Rhizobium sp. N324: one gene and its partner. The protein of the gene in region 2 interacts with the protein of the main gene of each other region in a pairwise test. Links are inferred from orthologs where the notes say so. Each region holds a gene or a part of one and is shown on either strand. Other genes may lie near its edges.

Evidence for each region.
Region 1: the proteins of hflK (region 2) and ftsH interact in binary tests that used the Escherichia coli proteins (3 or more experiments, as listed by UniProt). The link is inferred for Rhizobium sp. N324 from one-to-one orthologs.

Annotation. Positions count from the first base shown.
Region 1 is NZ_CP013630.1:3,836,986-3,848,680, forward strand. The notes cover bases 4,201-7,073. They hold ftsH (ATP-dependent zinc metalloprotease FtsH), read right to left. Parts: upstream 6,667-7,073; coding sequence 4,735-6,666; downstream 4,201-4,734. Other genes in these bases: glmM (phosphoglucosamine mutase), read right to left, coding at 4,201-4,492; tilS (tRNA lysidine(34) synthetase TilS), read right to left, coding at 6,764-7,073. In the rest of the region: serA (phosphoglycerate dehydrogenase), read right to left, coding at 1-259; AMK05_RS18565 (phosphoserine transaminase), read right to left, coding at 342-1,520; AMK05_RS18575 (outer membrane protein), read right to left, coding at 1,704-2,540; more of glmM, read right to left, coding at 3,140-4,200; more of tilS, read right to left, coding at 7,074-8,221; tol-pal system protein YbgF, read right to left, coding at 8,233-9,222; peptidoglycan-associated lipoprotein Pal, read right to left, coding at 9,383-9,919; Tol-Pal system beta propeller repeat protein TolB, read right to left, coding at 10,072-11,379; AMK05_RS18610 (cell envelope integrity protein TolA), read right to left, coding at 11,401-11,695. UniProt on the Escherichia coli protein: Acts as a processive, ATP-dependent zinc metallopeptidase for both cytoplasmic and membrane proteins. Plays a role in the quality control of integral membrane proteins.
Region 2 is NZ_CP013630.1:2,984,265-2,996,078, reverse strand. What follows is about bases 5,629-8,620. They hold hflK (FtsH protease activity modulator HflK), read left to right. Parts: upstream 5,629-6,577; coding sequence 6,578-7,663; downstream 7,664-8,620. Other genes in these bases: hflC (protease modulator HflC), read left to right, coding at 7,667-8,620; AMK05_RS14460 (dihydrofolate reductase), read left to right, coding at 5,910-6,428. Outside these bases: AMK05_RS14485 (hypothetical protein), read left to right, coding at 1-970; AMK05_RS14480 (hypothetical protein), read left to right, coding at 974-3,001; AMK05_RS14475 (hypothetical protein), read left to right, coding at 2,991-3,605; AMK05_RS14470 (hypothetical protein), read left to right, coding at 3,602-5,308; more of hflC, read left to right, coding at 8,621-8,626; AMK05_RS14445 (Do family serine endopeptidase), read left to right, coding at 8,835-10,577; phosphoserine phosphatase SerB, read right to left, coding at 11,041-11,814.

The DNA of each region.
Region 1 (11,695 bases), 850 kb from region 2 along the record:
AAGCGGCCGGGATATCGACATTGTCGACGCCGATGCCGGCGCGGCCGACGACCTTGAGGTTCTTCGCCCCTTCGATGATCTTTTCGGTCACCTTGGTGGCGGAGCGGATGGCGAGACCGTCATATTTGCCGATGACGTCGAGCAGACGGTCCTTGTCCTTGCCGAGTTGCGGTTCGAAATCGACTTCGACGCCGCGGTCACGGAAAATCTGGACGGCGGTTTCCGACAATTCGTCGGATACGAGAACGCGAGGTGCCATTGTGGCCTCCTTCAAAAGTGTTCAGCGATGAATGAATAGAGATGCGAGGCTCCGCCCTATGGCGGAGCCGGATGCGATCACGTCAGGCTGCCGCCTGAGCGAGCTGCGCCTTCTGTGTTTCGAAGGCCCAGGAAAGCCAGGGCATCAGCTTCTGCATGTCGGATGCCTCGATCGTGGCGCCGGCCCAGATGCGCAGGCCGGACGGCGCATCGCGGTAATGGCCGACGTCATAGGCGACGCCTTCCTTTTCCAGCAGGCCGACCAGACCCTTGGCGAAAGCCGCCTGGCCGACGTCATCCAGCGCCGTGATGTCCTTGTCGACGATCTTCAGGCAGACTGAGGTGTTGGAGGCCGTTTCCGCGTTGACGGCGAGATTGGCGATCCAGTCGTTGGCCGCGACGAAATCGTGGATGACCTTGGCATTGGCATCGGCACGCGCGATCAGCGCCTTCAGGCCGCCGAGGCCCTTGGCCCAGACCAGCGCATCGATATAATCCTCGACGCAGAGCATCGACGGCGTGTTGATCGTCTCGCCCTGGAAGATGCCTTCCGTCAGCTTGCCGCCAGAGGTCATGCGGAAGATCTTCGGCAGCGGCCAGGCGGGCGTATAGGTGACTAGGCGCTCGACGGCGCGCGGCGAAAGAATGATGACGCCATGCGCGCCCTCGCCGCCCAGGACCTTCTGCCAGGAGAAGGTGACGACGTCGAGCTTGGCGAAATCGAGTTCCTGCGCGAAAGCGGCCGACGTGGCATCGCAGATCGTCAGACCCTTGCGGTCGGCGGGAATGAAATCGGCGTTCGGCACGCGCACACCCGAAGTCGTGCCGTTCCAGGTGAAGACGACGTCGCGGTCGAAATCGACGGCGGAGAGATCGGGAAGCTCGCCGTAACCGGCTTCGAGCCTGCGCACGTCCTTGAGCTTCAGCTGCTTGACGACATCGGTGACCCAGCCGGCGCCGAAGCTTTCCCAGGCGAGCATATCGACGCCGCGTTCGCCGAGCAGCGACCAGAGCGCCATTTCGACGGCGCCGGTATCGGATGCCGGAACGATGCCGATGCGATAATCCGGCGGCACGTCGAGAATTTCACGGGTAAGGTCGATGGCCTGCTTGAGCTTGCTCTTGCCGACCTTCGCGCGGTGCGAACGGCCAAGGGCCGCGTCGGAAAGAGCGTCGAGCGACCAACCGGGGCGCTTCGAGCAGGGGCCAGAAGAGAAATGAGTATTATTCGGACGGATGTCCGGCTTTGCGGTCTTCGCCATGATGCTATCCTCTCAGATAGAAAGCCCTTCGTTGGGGAAGGGTGTCCCGCCGCCGTGTGTATGGATAGCAGGCGTCATAGTCAAGATCGAAGTGTCGCAGAGAGAGGATATTTTGACGCAGGCACGCTTGACGCAGCAAAAAGCCGCCCGGGCGGGCGGCTTTCTGATGGGCGCGAATTGAGCTTACTTGTAGACCGCCGGCTGCAGCGGAATTTCCGGCGGCGGTTCGTAGCTCGTCTGGGCGCATCCGCCGAAGAGATAGCGGCCACCGACGCGGACTTCATGGGCGCTGAGCCCCTTGTCGCGGCCCGGACCGCCATTTTCGGCATAGCCGAACATGTTGCCGCCGTCGACATGCAGGTATCGGTAGCCGACATCGGCCTTGAAGTTGCAGGTCACGTCGACCGAGGCGCCGGCCATGAGGGCGTAAGTAAAGCGCCAGTTGCCCTTGCCGCCATGGGTGACCTGATCGTCGCAGAAGCTGCCGTCATCGGCGCAGGCGACGTTGCGCAGGTTCTTCCACTTGACGTAGGAGCCACCGATACCGGCGCCGACATAAGGCGTAACGTAGCCATAGGTGCCGAGATCGACATAGGCGTTGGCAAGCAGCGTATAAGCCGTCAGCGAAGAGCGGTCGCTCGACGTGCAATCCACCAGCGGGAAGCCGCACTGCCCGACCGTCGAGCCCTTGAAATCAGCCTGCGTCAGATAGTCGAAGGTCAGATCGGTGCGCAGATAGCTATTGATCTGATAACCGACACCGCCGCCGATCGTCCATGCGTCGTCGAGGTCAGCGTCGTCGAAATCGACCTCGGTGGCGTTGCTGCCCTGGAAATACCGGGCGCCGCGCAGATCGGTAAAGGCATAGCCGACATCGCCGCGCAGGTACCAGCCGGTCGCTTCGCTGACCGCCACTTCGGGCGGCTGCTCCGGGATAGGCTCAGCGGGGGCGAGGTCCGCGGAATAGGCATGTGTCGCGATCAACAATGCGGCGAAGATGCCGGACAAGCTTCTTTTCATGGATCCCACTCCAAAATCCGTTGGGTCGGCAGGCTTCAAGTCGCTGCCAGACTGATACGCTTCGGATGGATAATGAATGGGAAACGTTAAAAGCTGCTTAACCACGATTATTTACCGTAGATCTTGAAGCTTCAGGTAGAGGAAACATGGATTGCTGCGGTAAGTCTTTGAGAAGACGCCCTGACGAGACCTTGGCTGGATAACGAACCAACTCTTCCCGTGATCTTCATCTGGCCGCGTCACGACATACAATCGTCATCCGGCGGGTGATAAATTGATGAGGGGTGGGCTGGGTTGATCCTTGCGCTAGATCTTCTGCCGTAGAGCATGGCGTCGAACGAAACCTCACGAGCAAAGCACGCCCATTAGCCACACGGCACGATCAGCCCTCATCCTGAGGCGCCCCGTAGGGGCCTCGAACGACGGGGGGCGGTTGGCTGCGCAGTCACAGCCATCCGAATTATTGGATAGTACACCAGTGGCCGGCCTCGTCCTTAGAGGCCCCTTCGGGGCGCCTCAGGATGAGGACGGAGAGAGGACGTCGCCCATCCTCCGAGACCCGCCAAGCTTGTCGCCGAGCCCGATCTGTCTTCAAAGAATCAGGCAGCAGTCCGCACGTTCGAGATCGTGCCGATCAGCTCGTTGACGATGCGTTCGATCTGGGCGCGGTCGTCGCCTTCGGCCATGACGCGGATCAGCGGCTCGGTGCCCGAGGGGCGGATGACGAGGCGGCCGTTTTTGGCGAGCTCGGCTTCGGCATCGGCGATCGCCTTCTGCACCTGGATATCCTCCAGCGGCTTGCCGCCGCTGATGCGGACGTTGCGCAGGAGCTGCGGCACCGGCTCGAAGCGGCGGCAGACCTCGCTGACAGTCCGGCCGGTCCGCTTGACCGCGGCCAGGATCTGCAGCGCTGCGACCAGACCGTCGCCGGTCGTGCCGTAGTCCGAAAGCACGATGTGGCCCGACTGCTCGCCGCCGACATTGTAATTGTGCTGGCGCATATGCTCGACGACATAGCGGTCGCCGACCCGCGTACGGGCAAGCGCCATGCCGCGTTCGTCGAGGAAGCGCTCGAGGCCGAGATTGGACATCACGGTGGCGACGATGCCGTTGCCGCGCAGCTGCTGGATCTCGGCCCAGCTCTCGGCGATGACGGCCATCAGCTGGTCGCCGTCGACGATCGAGCCATTTTCATCGACGATGATGACGCGGTCCGCATCGCCATCGAGCGCGATGCCGATATCGGCGCGCACCTCGTCGACCTTCTTCTGCAGCGCGACCGGGCTGGTGGAGCCGCAATTGAGATTGATGTTGGTGCCGTTCGGCTCGTTGCCGATGGTAACGACCTCGGCGCCGAGCTCCCAGAGCACGGCCGGCGCCACTTTGTAAGCGGCGCCATTGGCGCAGTCGATGGCGATCCTCAGACCCTGCAGCGTCACGTCGCGCGGCAGCGTGCGCTTGGCATGTTCGATATAGCGGTCATGCACACCGTCGACGCGCTTGGCGCGGCCGATGTCATCGGATTTGGCAAGCTGGGCGTTCAGGTCCTTTTCGAGCAGATCCTCGATCTCGGCCTCGAGGTCGTCGGAAAGCTTGTAACCATCAGGACCGAAAAGCTTGATGCCGTTATCCTCGTAAGGATTATGCGAAGCCGAGATCATCACGCCGATATCGCAGCGCAGCGAGCGCGTCAGCATGGCGACGGCAGGTGTCGGGATCGGGCCGAGAATGAAGGCGTCGAGGCCGGCGGCCGTAAAGCCTGCGACCATGGCGTTCTCAAGCATATAACCGGAAAGGCGCGTATCCTTGCCGATGACGACGCGGTGGCGGTGGTTGCCGCGGCGGAAGATCGTACCGGCGGCAATGCCGACCCGCATGGCGAGATCCGGCGTCATCGGGAAGACGTTGGATTGGCCGCGAATGCCGTCGGTTCCGAAATAGCGTCTCTTCATCTGCACTCCTGCGCTTTCCGCGCGCCATTCAAGGCAGCGCACCGTTCCAAGCGAATCCGGCTTCCATGGAATGTCGTCAATCCAGGAGCGTGATTCACGCTTGCCTCAATTCAGCGGAATGCCACAAAATGCGGCGATCGGCACGTAAATTAGCAAGAAAAATGATTATATCCCGTTACCAATAGAAAAGGCCGGATCTCCCGCTGGGGAAATCCGGCCTTGTTCAAGATGATGCCAGCCGCTCAATGCGGCTGCGGTTCGAGGCCGGCTTCGGGCTCGTCGCCCTTGGCGGCAGGCCGCGCGCCGGCCTTCGGAACGGCCGAGCCGCGGCTCGGCGGCGAATCATCGCCGAGATCACGGGACGGCTTCTCGCCGCGGATCAGCGCCTTGATCTCTTCACCGGTCAGCGTCTCGTATTCGAGCAGACCTTCGGCAAGCGCGACGAATTCGTCGTGCTTATCAGTCAGGATCGTGCGCGCCTGCGTATAGGCTTCGTCGATCAGGCGGCGCACTTCGTTATCGATCTTCTGCGCGGTGGCTTCCGAAACATTCTTCGACTGCGAAACCGAGTGGCCGAGGAAGACTTCCTGCTGGTTCTCGCCATAGGCAACCTGACCGAGCTGGTCGGAGAAGCCCCATTGCGTCACCATGGCGCGGGCAAGCTTAGTCGCCTGCTCGATGTCGGAGGACGCACCCGAGGTGATGTTCTCCTTGCCGAAGGTGAGTTCTTCAGCGACACGGCCGCCCATCATGATGCAGAGGCGCGAAACCATCCACTTGTAGCTCATCGAGTAGCGGTCGCCCTCGGGAAGCTGCATGACCATGCCGAGTGCACGGCCGCGCGGAATGATCGTCGCCTTGTGCAGCGGATCGGCGACGGCGACGTTCAGCGCGGTGATGGCGTGACCGGCCTCATGGTAAGCGGTGAGCTTCTTTTCCGCCTCGGTCATGGCCGAGGAGCGGCGCTCGGCGCCCATCATGATCTTGTCCTTGGCGTCTTCGAATTCCTGCATGGTGACGACGCGCTTGTTGCGGCGAGCGGCCATCAGGGCGGCTTCGTTGACGAGGTTCATCAGATCGGCGCCGGAGAAGCCGGGCGTGCCGCGGGCAAGAACCTTGAGATCGACATTCGGCGCCAGCGGAACGTTGCGGGCATGCACCTTGAGGATGCGCTCGCGGCCGACGATATCGGGGTTCGGCACGACGACCTGACGGTCGAAACGGCCGGGACGCAGCAGCGCCGGGTCGAGCACGTCGGGGCGGTTGGTGGCGGCGATCAGGATCACGCCTTCATTCGCCTCGAAGCCATCCATCTCGACCAGCAGCTGGTTCAGCGTCTGCTCACGTTCGTCATTGCCGCCGCCGAGACCGGCGCCGCGATGACGGCCGACGGCATCGATTTCGTCGATGAAGATGATGCAGGGCGCATTCTTCTTCGCCTGCTCGAACATATCGCGCACACGGCTAGCGCCGACGCCGACGAACATTTCGACGAAGTCGGAACCGGAAATGGTGAAGAAGGGCACGTTGGCTTCGCCGGCAACCGAGCGGGCGAGCAGCGTCTTACCGGTGCCCGGAGGACCGACGAGCAGCACGCCTCGCGGGATCTTGCCGCCGAGACGCTGGAACTTCTGCGGATCCCGCAGGAATTCGACGATTTCTTCGAGATCCTGCTTGGCCTCGTCGACACCGGCGACGTCTTCGAAGGTGACACGACCATGCGCTTCGGTGAGAAGCTTGGCCTTCGACTTGCCGAAGCCCATCGCGCCGCGCGAGCCGCCCTGCATCTGCCGCATGAAGAACAGCCAGACACCGAGGATGAGCAGCATCGGCAGCAGCGTTCCGAGGTAGCTCAGAAAGCCGGAGGACCCATCGGTCTCCGGACGCGCAGTGACGGCAACGTTTTTGGCCTGCAGGCGATCGAGCAAGCTGTCGTCGATGACGGGCGAATAGGTCTGGAAGTTGTTGTTGTTCTCCAGATAAGTTCCGCTCAGCCGATTGCCGGTGACGACGACATCCTTCACGCGGCCCGCATCGACCTCACGCAGGAACTGCGAATAAGGGATTTCGCGGGAGCCCGTCTGCGCCGGCGCCGTCTGAAACATACTGAAAAGGGCGATCAGCAGAAGCGCTATGATCGCCCACAAGGCGAAGTTACGTAAGTTAGGGTTCATTGAACTCCCCAGCACTGGAACAGCCGCCTCATGGCGACCGTCTTATTCTTCTCTAACATAGGGTTGCGCCGTGCGATTGCCAAGGCGATCCCCCAGGTCAGATGGTTTTTCCGTCAATACTTCTTAAAGGCGGCCTCGCATAGGGCGCCGTCGCGAAAACCGCCGAAAGCTTGTTGGCAAAGATGAAATCAAATCGTGTCAAAAAGCGGTCGAAGGGTGCGAAATAGGGCGTTAGGTCGATCCGACGGGCGGATTCTGGGGATAGAGGGACTCCCTCTGCCGATAAAACCGGCGCCGAGGCAATGGCGCGTTTCCATGCGGCCTTGGGCAGGCCCCTGCCCTCTCCTCCCTCATTCCTGTGCTCGTCACAGGAATCCAGTGCGCCCAAGTCCTTGGGCGCGGAAGACTCTCCCCTGACCGGGTCATTCACGGCGCGGACGCGCCGTGGCTGGATTCCTGTGACAAGCACAGGAATGAGGGAGGAGCGCGCGGCCTGCGCCTCTATCCCTATGGTCGCTCTCGAGTTGTTTACCGCCTCAAACCTCCCGTCCCACACGCCCGCCTCTCCCGGCTTCACCACCAGCGGCACATTCCCCCGGCTCTCGCGCGTGAGATAAAGCCCGTCTCGCCTGAGATCGAATACCACCCTTCCCGCGGTCATCCGCCCCAGCTCCCCGCCGGTGGCAAAGGAGAGAAGGCGCTCCATCTGTACCCTCCCCGGCGCAAACGGCTGTCCGCCGAAAACCGCTGTCAGGCGGCCGAGCGCATAGTCGAGAACGGCGCGATCCTGGCGCAACCCGTCAGGCATCACTTGCCCGAGCAGGCGGCCGTGAAGCCTGAAATGACGATCCAGCCATTCCGCTCCCTCGGCCGAAAGAGCCAGCCGCTCTTCCCAGATGGCACGAATATTCGTCTCCGCATCTGCATCTGCCGACAGCTGCCGTCGCACCCGCACACGCTCGTACTTCACATCTTCATTGCTCGGATCGTCGATCCACCCCACACCCCGCTCCTTGAGGAAAGCACGGATATCGGCCCGGCTGGAAAAGAGGAGCGGCCGCAAAATCCAGAAACGCCGGTCGAAGAGCACCGCATCGGCAATGCCTGATGAAACCTGCTCCGTTCGCACGCCGCGCATGGCAAGTGTTTCGCGCTGGTCGTCGTGTGTGTGTCCGGTGACGATGAGATCGGCGCCAAACGCTTCCGCCGCTTCGGCGAGCAAGCCGTAACGCGCCTCGCGTGCCGCGGCCATGATGCCGGTTTTCGGCTTGTCGCCTCGCCAGGTCATAATGGTGTGGGCAATGCCAAGCGACGTGCAGAGGGCTGCGACGTCTCGCGCCTCGTCTGCGGAGCCGGCGCGCAACGCATGGTCGATGGTCGCAGCGCATAAGGAGATTTTGAGATGCGGCACGGCCTTCACGGCTTCATCGAGAAGGAGAAGCAGGCCGGTGGAATCGCTGCCGCCCGATATCGCGACGAGAATGCGTGCGGGGCTTTGAAGCGACGTGAGAAACTGGAGGATCGCCTCTGGCGGCGATAAGCCTTCCGGAGACATGCCGGAAGACCTTAGCAGGCGAGGCGCTTCTGTTCGCTCGCAACCTTGCTTATGACGGCACGCGATGCCTTCGGATAACGCTTCGACACCTCGCGCAGCGTCGCACAGGCGGTTTCGGTATTGTCTAGCGCGGCAAGCGACATGCCGAGTTTCAGCAGCATCTCGGGCGCCTTTTCCGATGTGCCGTATTTCTGATGTGCATTGAGGAAGGTTTTGGCCGCCTCATTGTACTTGCCTTGCGAATAGAGTGCTTCGCCGAGCCAGAAATTGGCGTCCGCGGCCCGCGCGCTGCTCGGGTAGCGGGTGATGTACTGGGTGAATTCCTGTTCGGCCGTGCTGTAATCGCCTGACAAGACGTGGCCATAGGCAGCCTTGTACTGATCGGCCTCGCCGCCGAGCGAGGCAGTCTGTTGCGGCGCGCCGGGATTGGCATCGGGGACAGGGCCGGAGCCCACGCCCGCATTTTTATCGACGGTTCCGCCGACCGGATTGCCATTCTGATCGAAATCGATCGAGCCGAGCTCCTTCGGTGGCTGGCCGAGGCCGCTATTGCTGGGCACATTGGTGGAGGGAGCCGTTTCGGCTCCCTGCGGTGCTTGGATCACTCTGGCAACGTCGTCGCCGCCGGAAGCCGCCGGGGCGGTATCGGTCTCGCTCTTTTTGACAGGAGCTTTTGCACCGCCGCCGGCGCCGCCGGTTTTCTCCAGCTGCTGGAAGCGGAATTCATTGTCTTCCTGTTGCTTGCGGATCGTCTCCTGCATCTGCAGCAGCTGGAAGCTCATCTCCTCGATCCGGCCGTTCAGCTGCCGCAGCTGCTCTTCGAGCTGCTGCACGCGAACCTCGGCATCGCCGCTCTGCACCTTGACAACAGGCGGCGCCGACTGGTTTTCCGCGGACCGGCCACCGAGATGCAGCCCAAAGAACGAGGCAGAATAGGCCGCCCGTTCGCTCCCGGTCACAGCCGCGAGGCACAGCATGCCTGCCACGACAAGTTTCTTCATATGTATCGTCCTGTCCCAGTGATTCTTCGCACCTCGATGGCACGAACAGGAGATTTTTCCAATTGCTGTCAAAAAGCAACGGAGTCTGGCCAAAGTGTGGTCAAAAAGAAAGGCGGCCCCCGAGAGGACCGCCTTTCCGAAAGCAAACGAAATCGGCAGATTACATGCCGGCGCCACCGAGAACCGTGACCGCGCGGCGGTTCTGCGACCAGCAGGAAATATCGTCGCACACGGCAACCGGACGTTCCTTGCCGTAGGAAATCGTCTTCAGGCGCTGCGCCGGAACGCCTCGCGAAGCGAGATAATCCTTGGCGGCAGCCGCGCGGCGGGCACCAAGCGCAAGGTTATATTCGCGCGTGCCGCGTTCGTCGGCATGGCCTTCGACGGTGATCTGGTAGTTCGGGTAGCGGGCGAGCCACTGCGCCTGACGGTCGAGCGTCTGCGAAGCATCGGCGCGGATCGACGAGGAGTCGGTATCGAAGAAGATGCGGTCGCCGACATTGACCGTGAAATCCTGGGCTGAGCCCGGCGTCGCGGAGCCACCGGCGCCGCCCGCGCCGAGGCCGAGATCGCCGGCGCTGTTCGGCGGCTTCTTGGCGCAGCTCGCAAGGGCGAGGCCGGCGACAAGCGCGATCATGACGGGGTTGCGGGCGAAATTCTGCATGCGGCTCATTGCCGGGGTATGAATTCGGCTCATGGCCGGTCTCCTTGCGGGTTCATCAGGGTTTCCGGACAGTAACCGCACTCGGTTAACCGCCCCTCAAAAATCATGGTTAACGAATTACTGATTTGTCCCTTGGTCGCTCGATTCCATGACTTTGGGACGACATGAAGGCAGCAGCGCATCGCCTACTCCATCAGCGGCGACCAGGCCGGGTCGGAACCGTAGCTCGGCGTCTTCACGAGCTGCTCGTTGTAACCGGTCAGATCGATCGAGTAGAGCTGCGGACCGCCTGAGCCTGCCGCCTGGCGGAAGAACATCAGCACGCGGCCGTTCGGCGCCCAGGTCGGGCCCTCATTGTGGAAGCCGGTCGTCAGAATGCGCTCGCCGGAACCATCCGGTTTCATCACGCCGATCGAAAACTTGCCGCCGGCCTGCTTGGTGAAGGCGATGAGATCGCCGCGCGGCGACCAGACCGGCGTCGAATAGGAGCCGTCACCAAAGGAAATACGGGTCTGGCCCGAGCCGTCGGCGTTCATCACGTAGATTTGCGGCTTTCCGCCACGGTCGCTTTCGAAGCTGACGCGCGCGCCGTCAGGCGAATAGGAAGGCGAAGTGTCGATCGCAGCCGTCGAGGTCAGGCGCGTCGTCGTGCGTGAGCGCAGGTCCATCGTATAGATGTTGGAATTGGCGTCCTGCTGCAGGCTCATGATCACCTTCTGACCGTCCGGCGAAAAACGCGGCGAGAAGGTCATGCCGGGAAAATTGCCGACCACCTCACGCTGCCCGGTTTCGAGCTGCAGCAGATAGACCCGCGGCTGCTGGTTGGCAAAGGACATGTAGGTAACTTCCTGCCGGCTCGGCGAGAAGCGCGGCGTCAGCACGAGGTCGCTGCCATCCGTCAGCATGCGCACATTGAAGCCGTCCTGATCCATGATCGCCAGCTGACGCTTGCGCTGCTGCTTGGTGCCGGTTTCGGAGACAAAGACGACACGAGTGTCGAAATAGCCCTCTTCGCCGGTGATCTGCTTGTAGATCGCATCGGCGATGATGTGGGCCACACGGCGCCAGTTCTCCGGCTGCGTATAGAACTGCTGACCGGTCATCTGCTGCCCGGCAAAAGTATCCCACAGGCGGAATTCGGCGCGAAGACGGCCATCCGCTTCCTTGGTAACCCGGCCGGTGACCAACGCCTGTGCATTGATGACCTTCCAGTCCTCGAAACGAGGCGAAGCGTCGGGATTAGAAATCTTTTCGATGAAGGCAGTTTTGTTGATGGGTGCGAAGAGACCGGACCGCTGCAAGTCGGCGGCGATGACTTGCGAGACCTGCGCGCCCATGTCGCCCTGGAAGTCGGTCACCGCGATCGGAAGCGGTTGGATATTGCCCTTGTTGATGTTGATTTCGACACGCGCATTTGCCGGAGAGGAGACGACAGCGGCAGCGGTCATGCCGACGGCGACCACCAGCGCGCGGATGAGGGAACATTTGACCATATCAAACAAGCCTTTCAGCATCTAATGGGTAAGAGTGCTGGTGTCGAAGTTGAAAACAACTTCCTTCCAGACATCGTATTTATCTTTCGGAAGCATCGTAAAGGGAGTTGCGCGACGAACTGCGCGAAGGCCGGCATCGGTAAGACTTTTCTGCGCACGCTCACTGCCACCGGTGACCTGCACATCAGGATTGCCGACGATCTGCCCGTCTATGGCTAGCTTTATGTGGACCGTCAAAAGCATGCTGCCGATGTCTTTCAGGCGGCTGTCGACGATGAATTGACGTTCGATCGCGTTTCTCAGCGCCGCAACTTCA
Region 2 (11,814 bases):
TTGTCTCGCCTCTAAGGGGCCGAACACCGCGGTAGGTCGCGAGCTTCCGACCGATTTCACCCGGTCGGTAGACGATCAAATAGCCGAGATTGTAGGCGTCAAGAGGAAGGGTGGCGCGCCCAAAGTGATCCACATCGACCTTCCGGCGAACGGTCGCGAGATCCAGATGCTCGACTGGATGAAGGCGGCGACCCACCATCTCCGCGGCTCCTCATCGTGGTCTAATCGTCTCTTCCTCATGTGCCACCATGGGCGCATTAGAGCTCTTTCCGAATGGGCTGCACGCGACCACATCCGAGAGATTTGTCAGACGAAACCGATACTCGCCGGAATGAACATCGTCCCATCTATGTTCCGAACCTCTCGCTTGCTGCTTCAAGGTTTGTTGGACAAGGGTATCATCAACGTCAGCCGTGCGCTCGGTCAACACACCGAGGACGTATCTTGGAGGGACTACCATTCCCGACCTCCGGAGACTCTTATCCGCGATAAAGTGACACGGTCGTACCTAACGGACGCACAGACGATCATCGTCCATGACGATAACGAATTGGCCAACGCCTTGGGGATTTCCGACGAAGCTCTGGCCGAGCGCCGTCGAAGCGGGAGGATGAGGCGTACGGGTTTCGGCACCCTGTGCGGCGACAGGCTTGGCAGGCCAGGTTCGGCCGGCACCTTGTGCACCCAGCAAGACTGCGAGCGCAATTGTCCACAATTGATGTTCGTAGCTGACCCGGTCCAAACGGCGCTGGTGCAAGCCTGGGGGATCGGCCTGAGGAGCGCCGAAGACGAGTTCTCTCGAACTCGACCAGAGCGATGGATGGAAGTTTGGCTGCCAAGACTCAAGTTGATCGAGAGCATCGAAGAGCTCATGACGCGCGGGCAAAACATCGACATCTGGGACGAAGCCACGATCCTCCGGAAACAAATCTGGGCCGATCCTTCCGTTCCCGCTCTCAGGCCATGGTGACTCATGGACAAGATATCCGGTTCCGGGAGTTCAATTCTGTCGCCCAACGGGCCGCGCGACGCGGAACGAAAGGCCGAATGGCTTGGCGAAACCCCGTACTCGATGGACCAATGGCCTTTGGGCGTAGACCGGGCCACGGGAAAAGCAGTCTTCGCCGATTTCGACTACATGCTCACGCCGAATCGCAAGCTGAAAGACACGCCCAGCCTTTACCGCACCGCGAAGGAAGCCGCCTTTTGGGTCCGGCAGTCCGACATTGCCGATCTGGGGCCATTGAGCCACAAAAAATGGATCGACAACATGCTCCACATTCTGTCGGCTGTCGCTCGAATCGGGATCTATGACCTTTCGCGTCTACTGCCCAGGGACCTCCATGCAGTATTGCGGAAGGCCATCGAAGGGGCGGAGGGGCTGCTCGGATTCGCAGCTTATCTGGACGCGAAGTTGAGCGAATACGCTCAGCTCGCCGAGTTGCCGGCTAATTGGCTTGATGTAGATGGCCATGCAAGCCTGAGGTTGATTTGCAGAGAGCTGAACTTGAAAGATGGCTGGAGAAACAAATCTGTAAAACAGACGTTTTTGCAACACACCCGCAGGTGGGCAAATGAAGAGGCGGTCCCCAAAGCGTCGCCAACTAGGAAACCAACTCGCAGCGCTTATGATCGCTCCTTCATTGTCTGCGACCATATGTATGCACTGCGCTTCCATATGGATGCACGCAGCATTGAGGTCGACCCCATCTCCGTTGCTCCCGAGGAGGAGGCTGACCGCAAGACTGATCAAATTCAACACACGCCCATTCCTCCCCCGCGTCTGGTATTCGAGTTTGCTCACCACTTTGGGCGCGCCGTGGCTATCGACGGTCCTTCGGTAGTTAAGGAATATAAGGAGCGTCTAGCTGCCAGCGCATCCGTCAGTCGCGAACTCGCAGGAGCAATCAACGCGAAAATGAGATTGTTGCTGAAGAATAGCTTCGGGCTTCTTCTCGCACACCTGCCGGTGCGTCCCGCGCAAATCCGCATGCTCGAAAAAGATTGCTTGTACAAAGATCCGTCGGGGCAATGGTGGATCAAGGTGCCAAGGCTGAAAAAAAGGCGTCCGGACGTCCGCTTGATGCCGGCAGTCGAAGCTGTCGTTTTCACTGTGCAGCAGCTTGAAGCGGTGATGACGTACCTTCCTCCAGACGCCTCTCCGCGGATGTTTCAGTTCTCGAATGTGCACGATCGCCGGGCAGAGTTGGTTAACTTTACCAACAGCGGAGCCAACCACCTTGCGTCCGTTTACAAGTTACCAAAATTCCGAAGCAAAACTTCGGAATGGGAGCGCTGGCACTGGCAACTTCGTCAGTTCCGACGGTTTTCGCCTACCTTGTACTATTGGAAATACGAGAGTTCCATCGAGGGCGTGGCTAACATGCTCGACCAGGAAAATATATCCGTCACCCGTCGATACACCGCGCTTGACCCGGATGTTGCAGCCCTTTGGGACGAAGAGGAGTGGCGGTACGTCCAGAACGTCGTCGAAAGCGTTCTTGAAGGACAAGAGAATTATGGCGGGACGCCCGCGCTCACGATCCTAAGGCTCGGCGAAAAGATCAAAGCGGTCATCAAAGACAACCTCAAAGTCGTAACGATGAGAAACGTGGCGTCCGCCGTCGCCCAGTTGTTCAAAAATCATGGTGTTATGGTCATCATGCAAGACTGGGGTATTTGTTTTCATTGGAACTATTCGGGAAGAGCGCCGAGGGAGTTCTGCCGCCGACTGAGCGGCAAAGAAGGGCAAGGACCTGACCTTACCCATGCAGCACCGGAGGTCTGTGGGTCTGGTTGTCCATTCTGCTTGTCTGCCCGCAAGACAAGGGCAGTGATGGACGAGGTTATCAAGTTACGCGGCGAGCCGGTCCCGGCGCTACTCGAGGGAACATTGTTTCAAGAACTTCAGGACGAGCGGACCATGAAGTTTCTAGCGTTCCGAGGAAAGCTCGAGCCCCGACCGGCATTGCAATTGGAGGATGTCTCAAATGAGCGATAAAGAGAACCGTGCTCGAAAGAAGCTCCCCACTAACGAAGAACGTGTGAAGCGGTTGCGAGATTATCTCACGGCGGTCGACGAAGGCAAGGCGACGGTCGAGGACTGGACGACGTTTCCTAAGACGCTGGATGGCACGCGAGATTTTCTGATGCCGCAGGTCGGTGTGTTTCCAGTGACCAACACAAACATTCTCACGAGGACGCATCCCACATGCGGAGGGCTGGTCTCTGAGATCAAAAGGCTTTTAGAGTCGATAAACAAACGGCGACCTACCCAGGAACAGCGGACAGAGAAGCCGAAAACGACGCCTGTGTTGACGCCTGAGGAGATGCAAGAACGGATCGCAAGGCGCGATTATCTCGCTCAATGGTCGAAGGCGCGGCTCGAGGCCGAGGACGCCAAGGCAATGAGCCGCGAGATCGAGCGGTTGCGCAAAGTCGAAGACGAACGCGACAGCGCAGTAGCGGAACTGAAGCGACTACGGGCGCTGACCGAAGAGGCCCCTGGACACAACGCTCGAGCTGAGCCGCGGTCTAGCCCGCGCCAGGACAGGCCAGGAAGAAAGCGACGGGGCAAAACGCCATATCTGCGGTTAGTCGAATGAAGCTGGAAAACCTTGATGATATCTGGGGCGATCTTCGTGGTTTGTCCAATCGGGACAAAGCGGTTGCGCACGGTCGTCGTGGACAGGAAGCCTTGGATGCTGCCAGAGCCTCCGGCAGACTCGAAGCAGATGAGAAGGGGGTCAAACGCGGCTGGCTGGCAGACTTGCTGGGGGTTGGTCGGTCGGCGCTTAGACAGAACACTGCGCTCCGGAGGATCACCGCCGAGTTTGACGAGTTGGCGTCGGAGCTTTTTGTCAGCCACCAAGTCCGGGTTGCCGACATAGAGAAGGGGCTAGACGGTCCACAGTCGAATGTTATTGACCTCGTGGAAACGAAAGCTCGTCTCGACCGGCTAGACACTGGCGAGATCGAATTCGTAACTTTCGAATTCGACGGTGAAACCTACACTATACCCGTCCTTTTGTGGGGTGATAGGATCGACGAGGATGCCTCCGACTTTCTACGAGATCGCGTAGTGAAGGACGGGGTAAGCTTACTGACGGCGAAAAGGGACGCGAGCATCCTCAGACGATTTCTTCGGCACTGCCGAAAGAAGGGATGGCAGCTGAGGCATCTCACCGACGGCCGCCTTCGCAACTATCGCAGTTCGATTCGACATGTTGACGCCGCGATCTTGAATGACGAAGGGCGGAACATATGGGCAAGGACCTTCAACAACTATCTTTCCGTAATTTTTCGCTTTCTCACTTGGGCTGAGAAAACTGGGCGTATCCGTGGTGTGGTCGAGTTAGATCAAGCGCAGAGCCAAAGGCAGAGACCACCTGTCACAGGTCGGGTGCACTATGGCGTAATGCCAAGCGGTCGGCGGATCCGACAGTGGGTATCGATTGTCACGCTACGCGATAAGCGTGGCAACGCTGCGGATCGCGGCACGCCCGACGAACCGGGAATCCGTAATGTTCATCGTGTAGCCGCGTCGCACCGTCATGCGACCCGCGATACCTTATTGTTTCTATGGGGTGAGTACACTGGCGCGAGGCGAGCATCGGTCCTCGGCGTTCGCCTCACTGATCTTCCGACTCGCGAGCAGCTCGACGAGCTCCGATCAAGGGGCAGCAGATGGGGTATCAAAATCTTCACAAAAGGGGGGACTTGGCACACGATCTATCCCGACCTGTTCCTTCTGGATGTCACCCTAGACTACGTCGACGTCGAGCGCGCTGCGATCGTCGAGGTAAATTTGAAGAAGGGACGACCGCCGAGCCAGTTTGTCTTTCTTTCGCAAAAGACTGGCGAAGTTCTTCAAGGCGACAGCCTTACGAAGATATCCATCGAGTGTTTCCGTAAAGCTGGGATATTTGACTGCAGCTACCATCGGTTCCGTGCAACTTATGTAACGAAGAAGATTTGCGTCGCGCTCGACGCCTACGGCTCGACAATACAAGGACTGAGCCCGAACTCGAGTTTCATCGAAACGCTGGTCACCCGCGTACATAAGGATACCAACCACCTCTCGCCAGAGGGGTTGAAACCTTATATCGGACGAGAGCTCGACCGTCGTTTGAGGCGGGGCAAAGAGTTCAAGTCGCAGGAACTCGATGGAGAAATTCGTCAGAAAGAGCTTCATCTGGAGACGACAAACAGACGGCTAACAAAGTCGGAAGAGAAGAGGCAGCTACTTCGGGATATCGATCGAGGAGACAGAGCGTCCGCTGAAGCTCGGCTTGCCGTCCTCGTGTAAGTCGTAGCGCCGCCTACTATCTCCGCATGCGCACCCCAGGCGTAGCTGCCCTATCGGCCGAAGTTTTGGATTGTGTCGGCCACTGACGAATCAACGTATCGCGCAAAGAATCTTGCTATTCAAAGGGCGCTGGCCTACAAGCCCGAGCTCTGTTCGCGTCTGTCGCCTTTTTCAAGGCGATTGCCTAGATCCAGTCCAAAGCTGCTCTAGCAATGGTTCATGCTTGCTTCGGCCTGGTTCGCATCACCCTTCATTTTTCGAGATGTTGCCTAGATTGATAAAAAAAGGTGATAAAAAATGTGGAATGCCGGAAAGCCGTTCAACATCGCTTCCTACGCGCTTTTGACGATGATGGTGGCTCAGGTGACGGGGTTGAAGCCCGGCGATTTCGTTCATACGCTTGGCGATGCCCATCTTTATCACAACCATTTCGACCAGGCGAAGCTGCAGCTGGCGCGCCGGCCGAAGCCGCTGCCCTTCATGCGCATCAAGCCTGATGCGAAGGATATCTTCGGCTTCACCTTCGACGATTTCGAGCTGATCGGCTACGAGGCCGATGCCAGCATCAAGGCGCCGATCGCCGTCTGATCCGGGACATTCCATGGCTGATATCCGCAGGACCATTATCGCAGCCGTTGCCCGAAACGGTATTATCGGCCGCGACGGCGACATGCCCTGGCGGCTGTCGAGCGATCTTAAGCGCTTTAAGGCGTTGACATTGGGCAAGCCTGTGGTCATGGGCCGCAAGACCTATGAATCGATCGGAAAGCCGCTGCCGGGGCGGCCGAACGTCGTCATCTCCAGGCAGGCGGCGATAGATCATCCCGATGTCTCCATGGCGCATTCGCTGCCGGAGGCGATGACGGCGGCCGACAGGTTGGCGCGTGAAACTGGTGTCGACGAGATCTGCATTATCGGCGGCGGGCAGGTCTATGCCCAGGCGATCGGTCTGGCCGATCGGATGTGCATCACGCATGTCGAGGCCGATCTCGATGGAGATGCATCGTTCCCTGCGATCGATCCCGAGATCTGGCGGGCAGGGGAAACACTCGCGGTTCCGGCCGGCGAGAAGGACGGTTATGCCACGCGCTACGTCGTCTATGAGCGCCGCCACGGCTGAAAATGAACTATTTTCCAATTAAATTGACCAAGTTTCTCACGTTGCGTTGAAAGCCGATGCGGCGATACCTATAACGGTCACCAACGCATCCACCGGTCAGCCCCCACGGTTCCGGATGCGTGGAAGACTTAACGAACAACGAGGTTTTGATGCCCTGGAGCAATCAGAATGGCGGCGGCGGCCCTTGGGGCGGCGGCGGCGGTAATAATCAGGGACCATGGGGCCAGGGGCCGAACCGCCCGCGGGGCGGTGGCAGCGGCAAGGGCGGACCGCCCGATCTGGAAGATATCATCCGGCGCGGTCAGGACCAGCTGCGCAACATCGTTCCCGGCGGTTTCAACGGCGGCGTGGCGGTGATCGTCGCGGCGGTCGTTGCGGTTTTCTGGCTGATCCAGTGCGTCTACGTGGTGCAGCCGGACGAACGCGGCGTCGAGCTGCGCTTCGGCAAGCCGAAGGAAGAGATTTCGATGCCCGGCCTGCATTTCCATTTCTGGCCGATGGAATCCGTCGAGACGGTCAAGGTGACCGTGCAACAGCTGAATATCGGCGCGACCTCTGCATCGTCCTCGAACGGGCTGATGCTCTCCAGCGACAAGAGCGTCATCAATGTGCAGTTCGCCGTGTTCTATACCGTCAGCGATCCCAAGGCCTATCTCTTCAACGTCGAAAATCCGGCAGAGACCCTGCAGCAGGTTTCCGACAGCGCCATGCGCGAAATCGTCGGGCGCCGTCCGGCACAGGACGCCTTCCGCAGCAATCGTCAGCCGATCGAAGTGGATGTGCTCAATATCGTGCAGGATACGATGAACCGCTATGGCGCGGGCGTGACCGTGACCGGCGTGACGATCCAGAACGTGGCGCCACCGCGCGAAGTCGCCGATGCCTTCGAAGAAGTGCAGCGTGCCGGCCGTGACCGCGACAGCACGATCGAAGATGCCAACCGCTACACGAACCAGAAGCTCGGCCAGGCGCGAGGCGATGCGGCACGAATCCGTGAAGATGCGGCGGCCTACAAGAACCGTGTCGTCAAGGAGGCGGAAGGTGAGGCCCAGCGTTTCACCGCGATCAACGACGAATATTCGAAGGCTCCCGAAGTGACCCGCAAGCGGCTGTTCATCGAAACGATGGAACAGGTGCTGAAGAATTCGAAGAAGGTCATCATCGACGAGAAGCAGGGTGTGTTGCCCTATCTGCCGCTCAACGAGATCGGCAAGCCGGCGCAGCAGGGAGGTTGAACCATGACATCGAACAGACTTCCCATCATTCTCGTCATCCTGGCCATCGTGCTGGTCGGGCTTTATTCGTCGATCTTCGTGGTGAATGCACGCGAGCAGGCGATCGTCGTCCGCTTCGGCCAGATCCAGTCGGTCAAGACCGAACCCGGCATCTATTTCAAGCTGCCCTTCGGGTTCATGGATGCCGACCGCGTCCAACTGGTGGAAAAGCAGGCGCTGAGGCTCGATCTCGACAATATCCGCGTTCAGGTTCAGGACGGCCAGACCTTCGACGTCGATGCCTTCGTGATCTACAATATCTCGGATGTTCGCCGCTTCCGCGAAACGGTGTCGGGCGATCGCGAGGCCGCGGAAGCGCGGCTGAGAGCGCAGCTCGATTCATCGCTTCGCCGCGTCTACGGCTTGCGTGACTACAATGCCGCACTCTCGGAAGAACGTGTCGCGATGATGCTGGAGATCCGGGACGACCTGCGCACGGATGCCGAAAATCTCGGCCTGCATATCGACGATGTTCGCATCCGCCGCACCGACCTTTCGCCCGAGGTTGCGCCCAACACCTACAACGCCATGCGCTCGGAACGCCTGGCCGAAGCCGAGCGCATCCGCGCGGAGGGCAATGAAGAAGGTCAGCGGCGCCGGGCCGTCGCCGACCGCCAGGTCGTCGAGTTCACCGCGGGCGCCCAGCGCGATGCGGAAATCCTGCGCGGTCAAGGTGATGCGGAACGCAACCGCGTCTTCGCCGACGCCTTCAGCAAGGATCCGGCTTTCTTCGAGTTCTATCGCTCGATGGCTGCCTACTCCTCGGCGCTTTCGTCGCAGGATACGACGCTGGTGTTGTCGCCGAATACGGAATTCTTCCGCTATTTCGACAATGCCGCCGGCGCCCTGCAAGCGCCGACAAATCCGGCTGCGGCAGTTCCCGGCGCGGCTGCTCCCACAGCACCCGCGCAGCCGGCGAACTGACGGCAAAGGGATGCCATTGGCATCCCGACAATCCTGAAAGGGCCGGCCCGAGTGCCGGCCCTTTTTTCGTGAAAAGGTCGAGATAATCAGGCTTTTGCGAGGGTACGTCATATTGCACGGGGATTTCGCGAAAAGGTGATTTCGCCCTCCATCATTCCGCCTTATGCTGGTGCTCAATGTGCGCATTTACCCCCTAAGAGGAAGCTTGATGGCCCCCACGAATCGCTCGCCCTTCAGACGAACGCTCGCGCTTATGGCCAGCGCTGCAATGATTGCGCATGCCGGCATGAACGGGGTCGCCTATGCGCAAACCGCGCCTGAAACGACAGCACCAGCTGTTGTCGCACCCGCTCCGGCTACTCCGGAAACGGCTGCTCCTGCGCCCACGCCGCCTGCAGCCGCTGCACCGCAGCCGGCCGCACCAATTCAAGCCGGCGTGCCGAACAACGGTCCGGCGTCGGTCGCCGATCTCGCCGAGGGGCTGCTCGACGCCGTGGTCAACATCTCGACCTCGCAGAACGTGAAGGACGACGAGGGTGTCGGCCCGGCGCCGCGCGCCCCCGACGGCTCGCCTTTCCAGGAGTTCTTCAACGACTTCTTCGACAAGAAGCAGGGCAACAAGGGCGGCAACCACAATGTCAGCTCGCTCGGCTCCGGCTTCGTCATCGACCCGACCGGCTATATCGTAACCAACAACCATGTGATCGAGGGCGCCGACGATATTGAAGTCAACTTCGCCAATGGTTCGAAGCTCAAGGCAAAGCTGATCGGCACGGATACGAAAACCGACCTTTCGGTGCTGAAGGTCGAGCCGAAGACGCCGCTGAAATCGGTGAAATTCGGCGATTCCAGCACGATGCGGATCGGCGATTGGGTGATGGCGATCGGCAACCCGTTCGGCTTCGGCGGCTCGGTGACGGTCGGCATCATTTCCGGGCGCGGCCGCAATATCAATGCCGGCCCCTATGACAACTTCATCCAGACGGATGCGGCGATCAACAAGGGCAATTCCGGCGGGCCGCTCTTCAACATGAAGGGTGAGGTGATCGGCATCAACACGGCGATCATTTCGCCGAGCGGCGGCTCGATCGGCATCGGCTTCTCGGTCCCCTCCGAGCTTGCCTCCGGCGTCGTCGACCAATTGCGTGAATATGGCGAGACGCGGCGCGGCTGGCTCGGCGTGCGCATCCAGCCGGTGACCGACGATATCGCCGACAGCCTCGGGCTCGACAGTGCCAAGGGCGCGCTGGTCGCCGGCGTCATCAAGGGCGGCCCGGTCGACGACGGTTCCATCAAGGCAGGCGACGTCATTTTGAAATTCGACGGCAAGACCGTCAGCGAAATGCGCGATCTGCCGCGCGTCGTGGCGGAAAGCACGGTCGGCAAGGAAGTCGACGTGGTAGTGTTGCGCGACGGCAAGGAGCAGACCGTCAAGGTCAAGCTTGGCCGGCTCGAGGACAGCGATCAGGCGGCGGCATCCGGCGACGCGGCGCCCGACGGTTCGCAGGGTGACGGCGTGATCACCCCGGATCCGGACGAGAACAACGACATGGACCAGCCGGATTCCGGCGATCAGGCCCAGCCTGCACCGGGCGCGCCGGACCAGCACCAGGGCCAGGGGCAGGGCCAGGTGTCACCGGATGCATCAACGCCGAAGAATGTGCTCGGCTTGTCGTTGTCGCTTTTGAGCGCCGAGACGCGCAAGGCTTTCGGCATCGCCGAAAGCGTCGACGGTGTCGTCGTGACCGAGGTGACGCCCGGCTCCGCCTCGGCCGAAAAAGGGCTGAAGCCCGGCGACGTGATCGTCGAGGTGGCGCAGGAGTTCATGAAGTCGCCGGACGCGGTCGCCGCCAAGGTGAAATCGCTGAAGCAGGAGGGCCGCCGGAACGCCCAGCTAATGATCGCATCGGCGAATGGCGATCTGCGCTTTGTGGCGGTGCCGATGGAGTAAGGGGACTGCGGCGGTGCCGAGCCGCTGCGTTTCCTGTTCTCGCGCAACTTTTCCTCCCTCATTCCTGTGCTCGTCACAGAAATCCAGCCACGGCGCGTCGGCGCCGTGAATGACGCTTCTGCACGGAGAAGGAGTCTCCCGCGCCCAAGGACTTGGGCGCGCTGGATCCCTGTGACGAGCACAGGGATGAGGAAGATTGGGGTAAGCGTTCGCGCCAAATTCCATGCCGACGCGTTGGATAGCGTGCCGAATGGCTCGGATCGACCGGGGGGATTAGCCGTCCAGAGATGGTGAGCTATTTGAGGGCCTTCGGAGATTGCCCTTTCGCGCGAACCGCCAGCGGTCATCCTCTATTTCCGGACGATATGTTTATCCTCAAGCGCTTCCAAGGCGCGAAGTTCTGCTAGCTGTTCGTCAGTCAAAGCTCGCTTTCTCATTCATTTTCTGTAGCACGATTGAACATTCAACCCGTCACGAAATCCGTCTTCCGGTAGCCCTGGATATAGAGCAGCGCCGTCAGGTCGCCGTGGTTGATGCGCATCTGTGCCTCGGCGGCGACGGCGGGCTTGGCGTGGAGGGCGACGCCGGCGCCGGCGAGGTGCAGCATGCCGAGGTCGTTGGCGCCGTCGCCGACGGCGATCGCGTCTTCAGGCGAAATGCCGAGCTGAGCCGAAATCTCGTTCAGCGCATCGACCTTCGCCTGCTTGCCGAGGATCGGTTCGGCGACGAAGCCGGAGAGGATGCCGCCCTCTTCGAGCAGCGTATTGGCACGGTTCTCGTCGAAGCCGAGGGTGGCGGCGATGCGGCTGGTGAAGACGGTGAACCCGCCGGAGACGAGGGCGGTGTAATGGCCTTTCGACTTCATGGTGGCGATCAGTTCCGGGCCGCCCGGCGTCAGCGTGATGCGCTTGGCGATCACTCCGTCGACCACCGATGTCGGCAGGCCCTTCAAGAGGGCGACGCGTTCGCGCAAAGCGGGCTCGAAGGCGATCTCACCGTTCATGGCGCGGGCGGTAATGGTCGCGACCTTCTCCTTCAGGCCGACTTCGGCAGCGAGTTCGTCGATGCATTCCTGGCCGATCATCGTCGAATCCATATCGGCGATCAGCAGCTTCTTGCGGCGGCTCTCCTGCTCCTGGATCACGAGGTCGATCGGCGCGCCTGATATGACGGCAAGAATATTAGCCTCGGCCGCTGGCGCATCCGTGCCGTCACGCAGCGCGATGTCGCAGGCGAT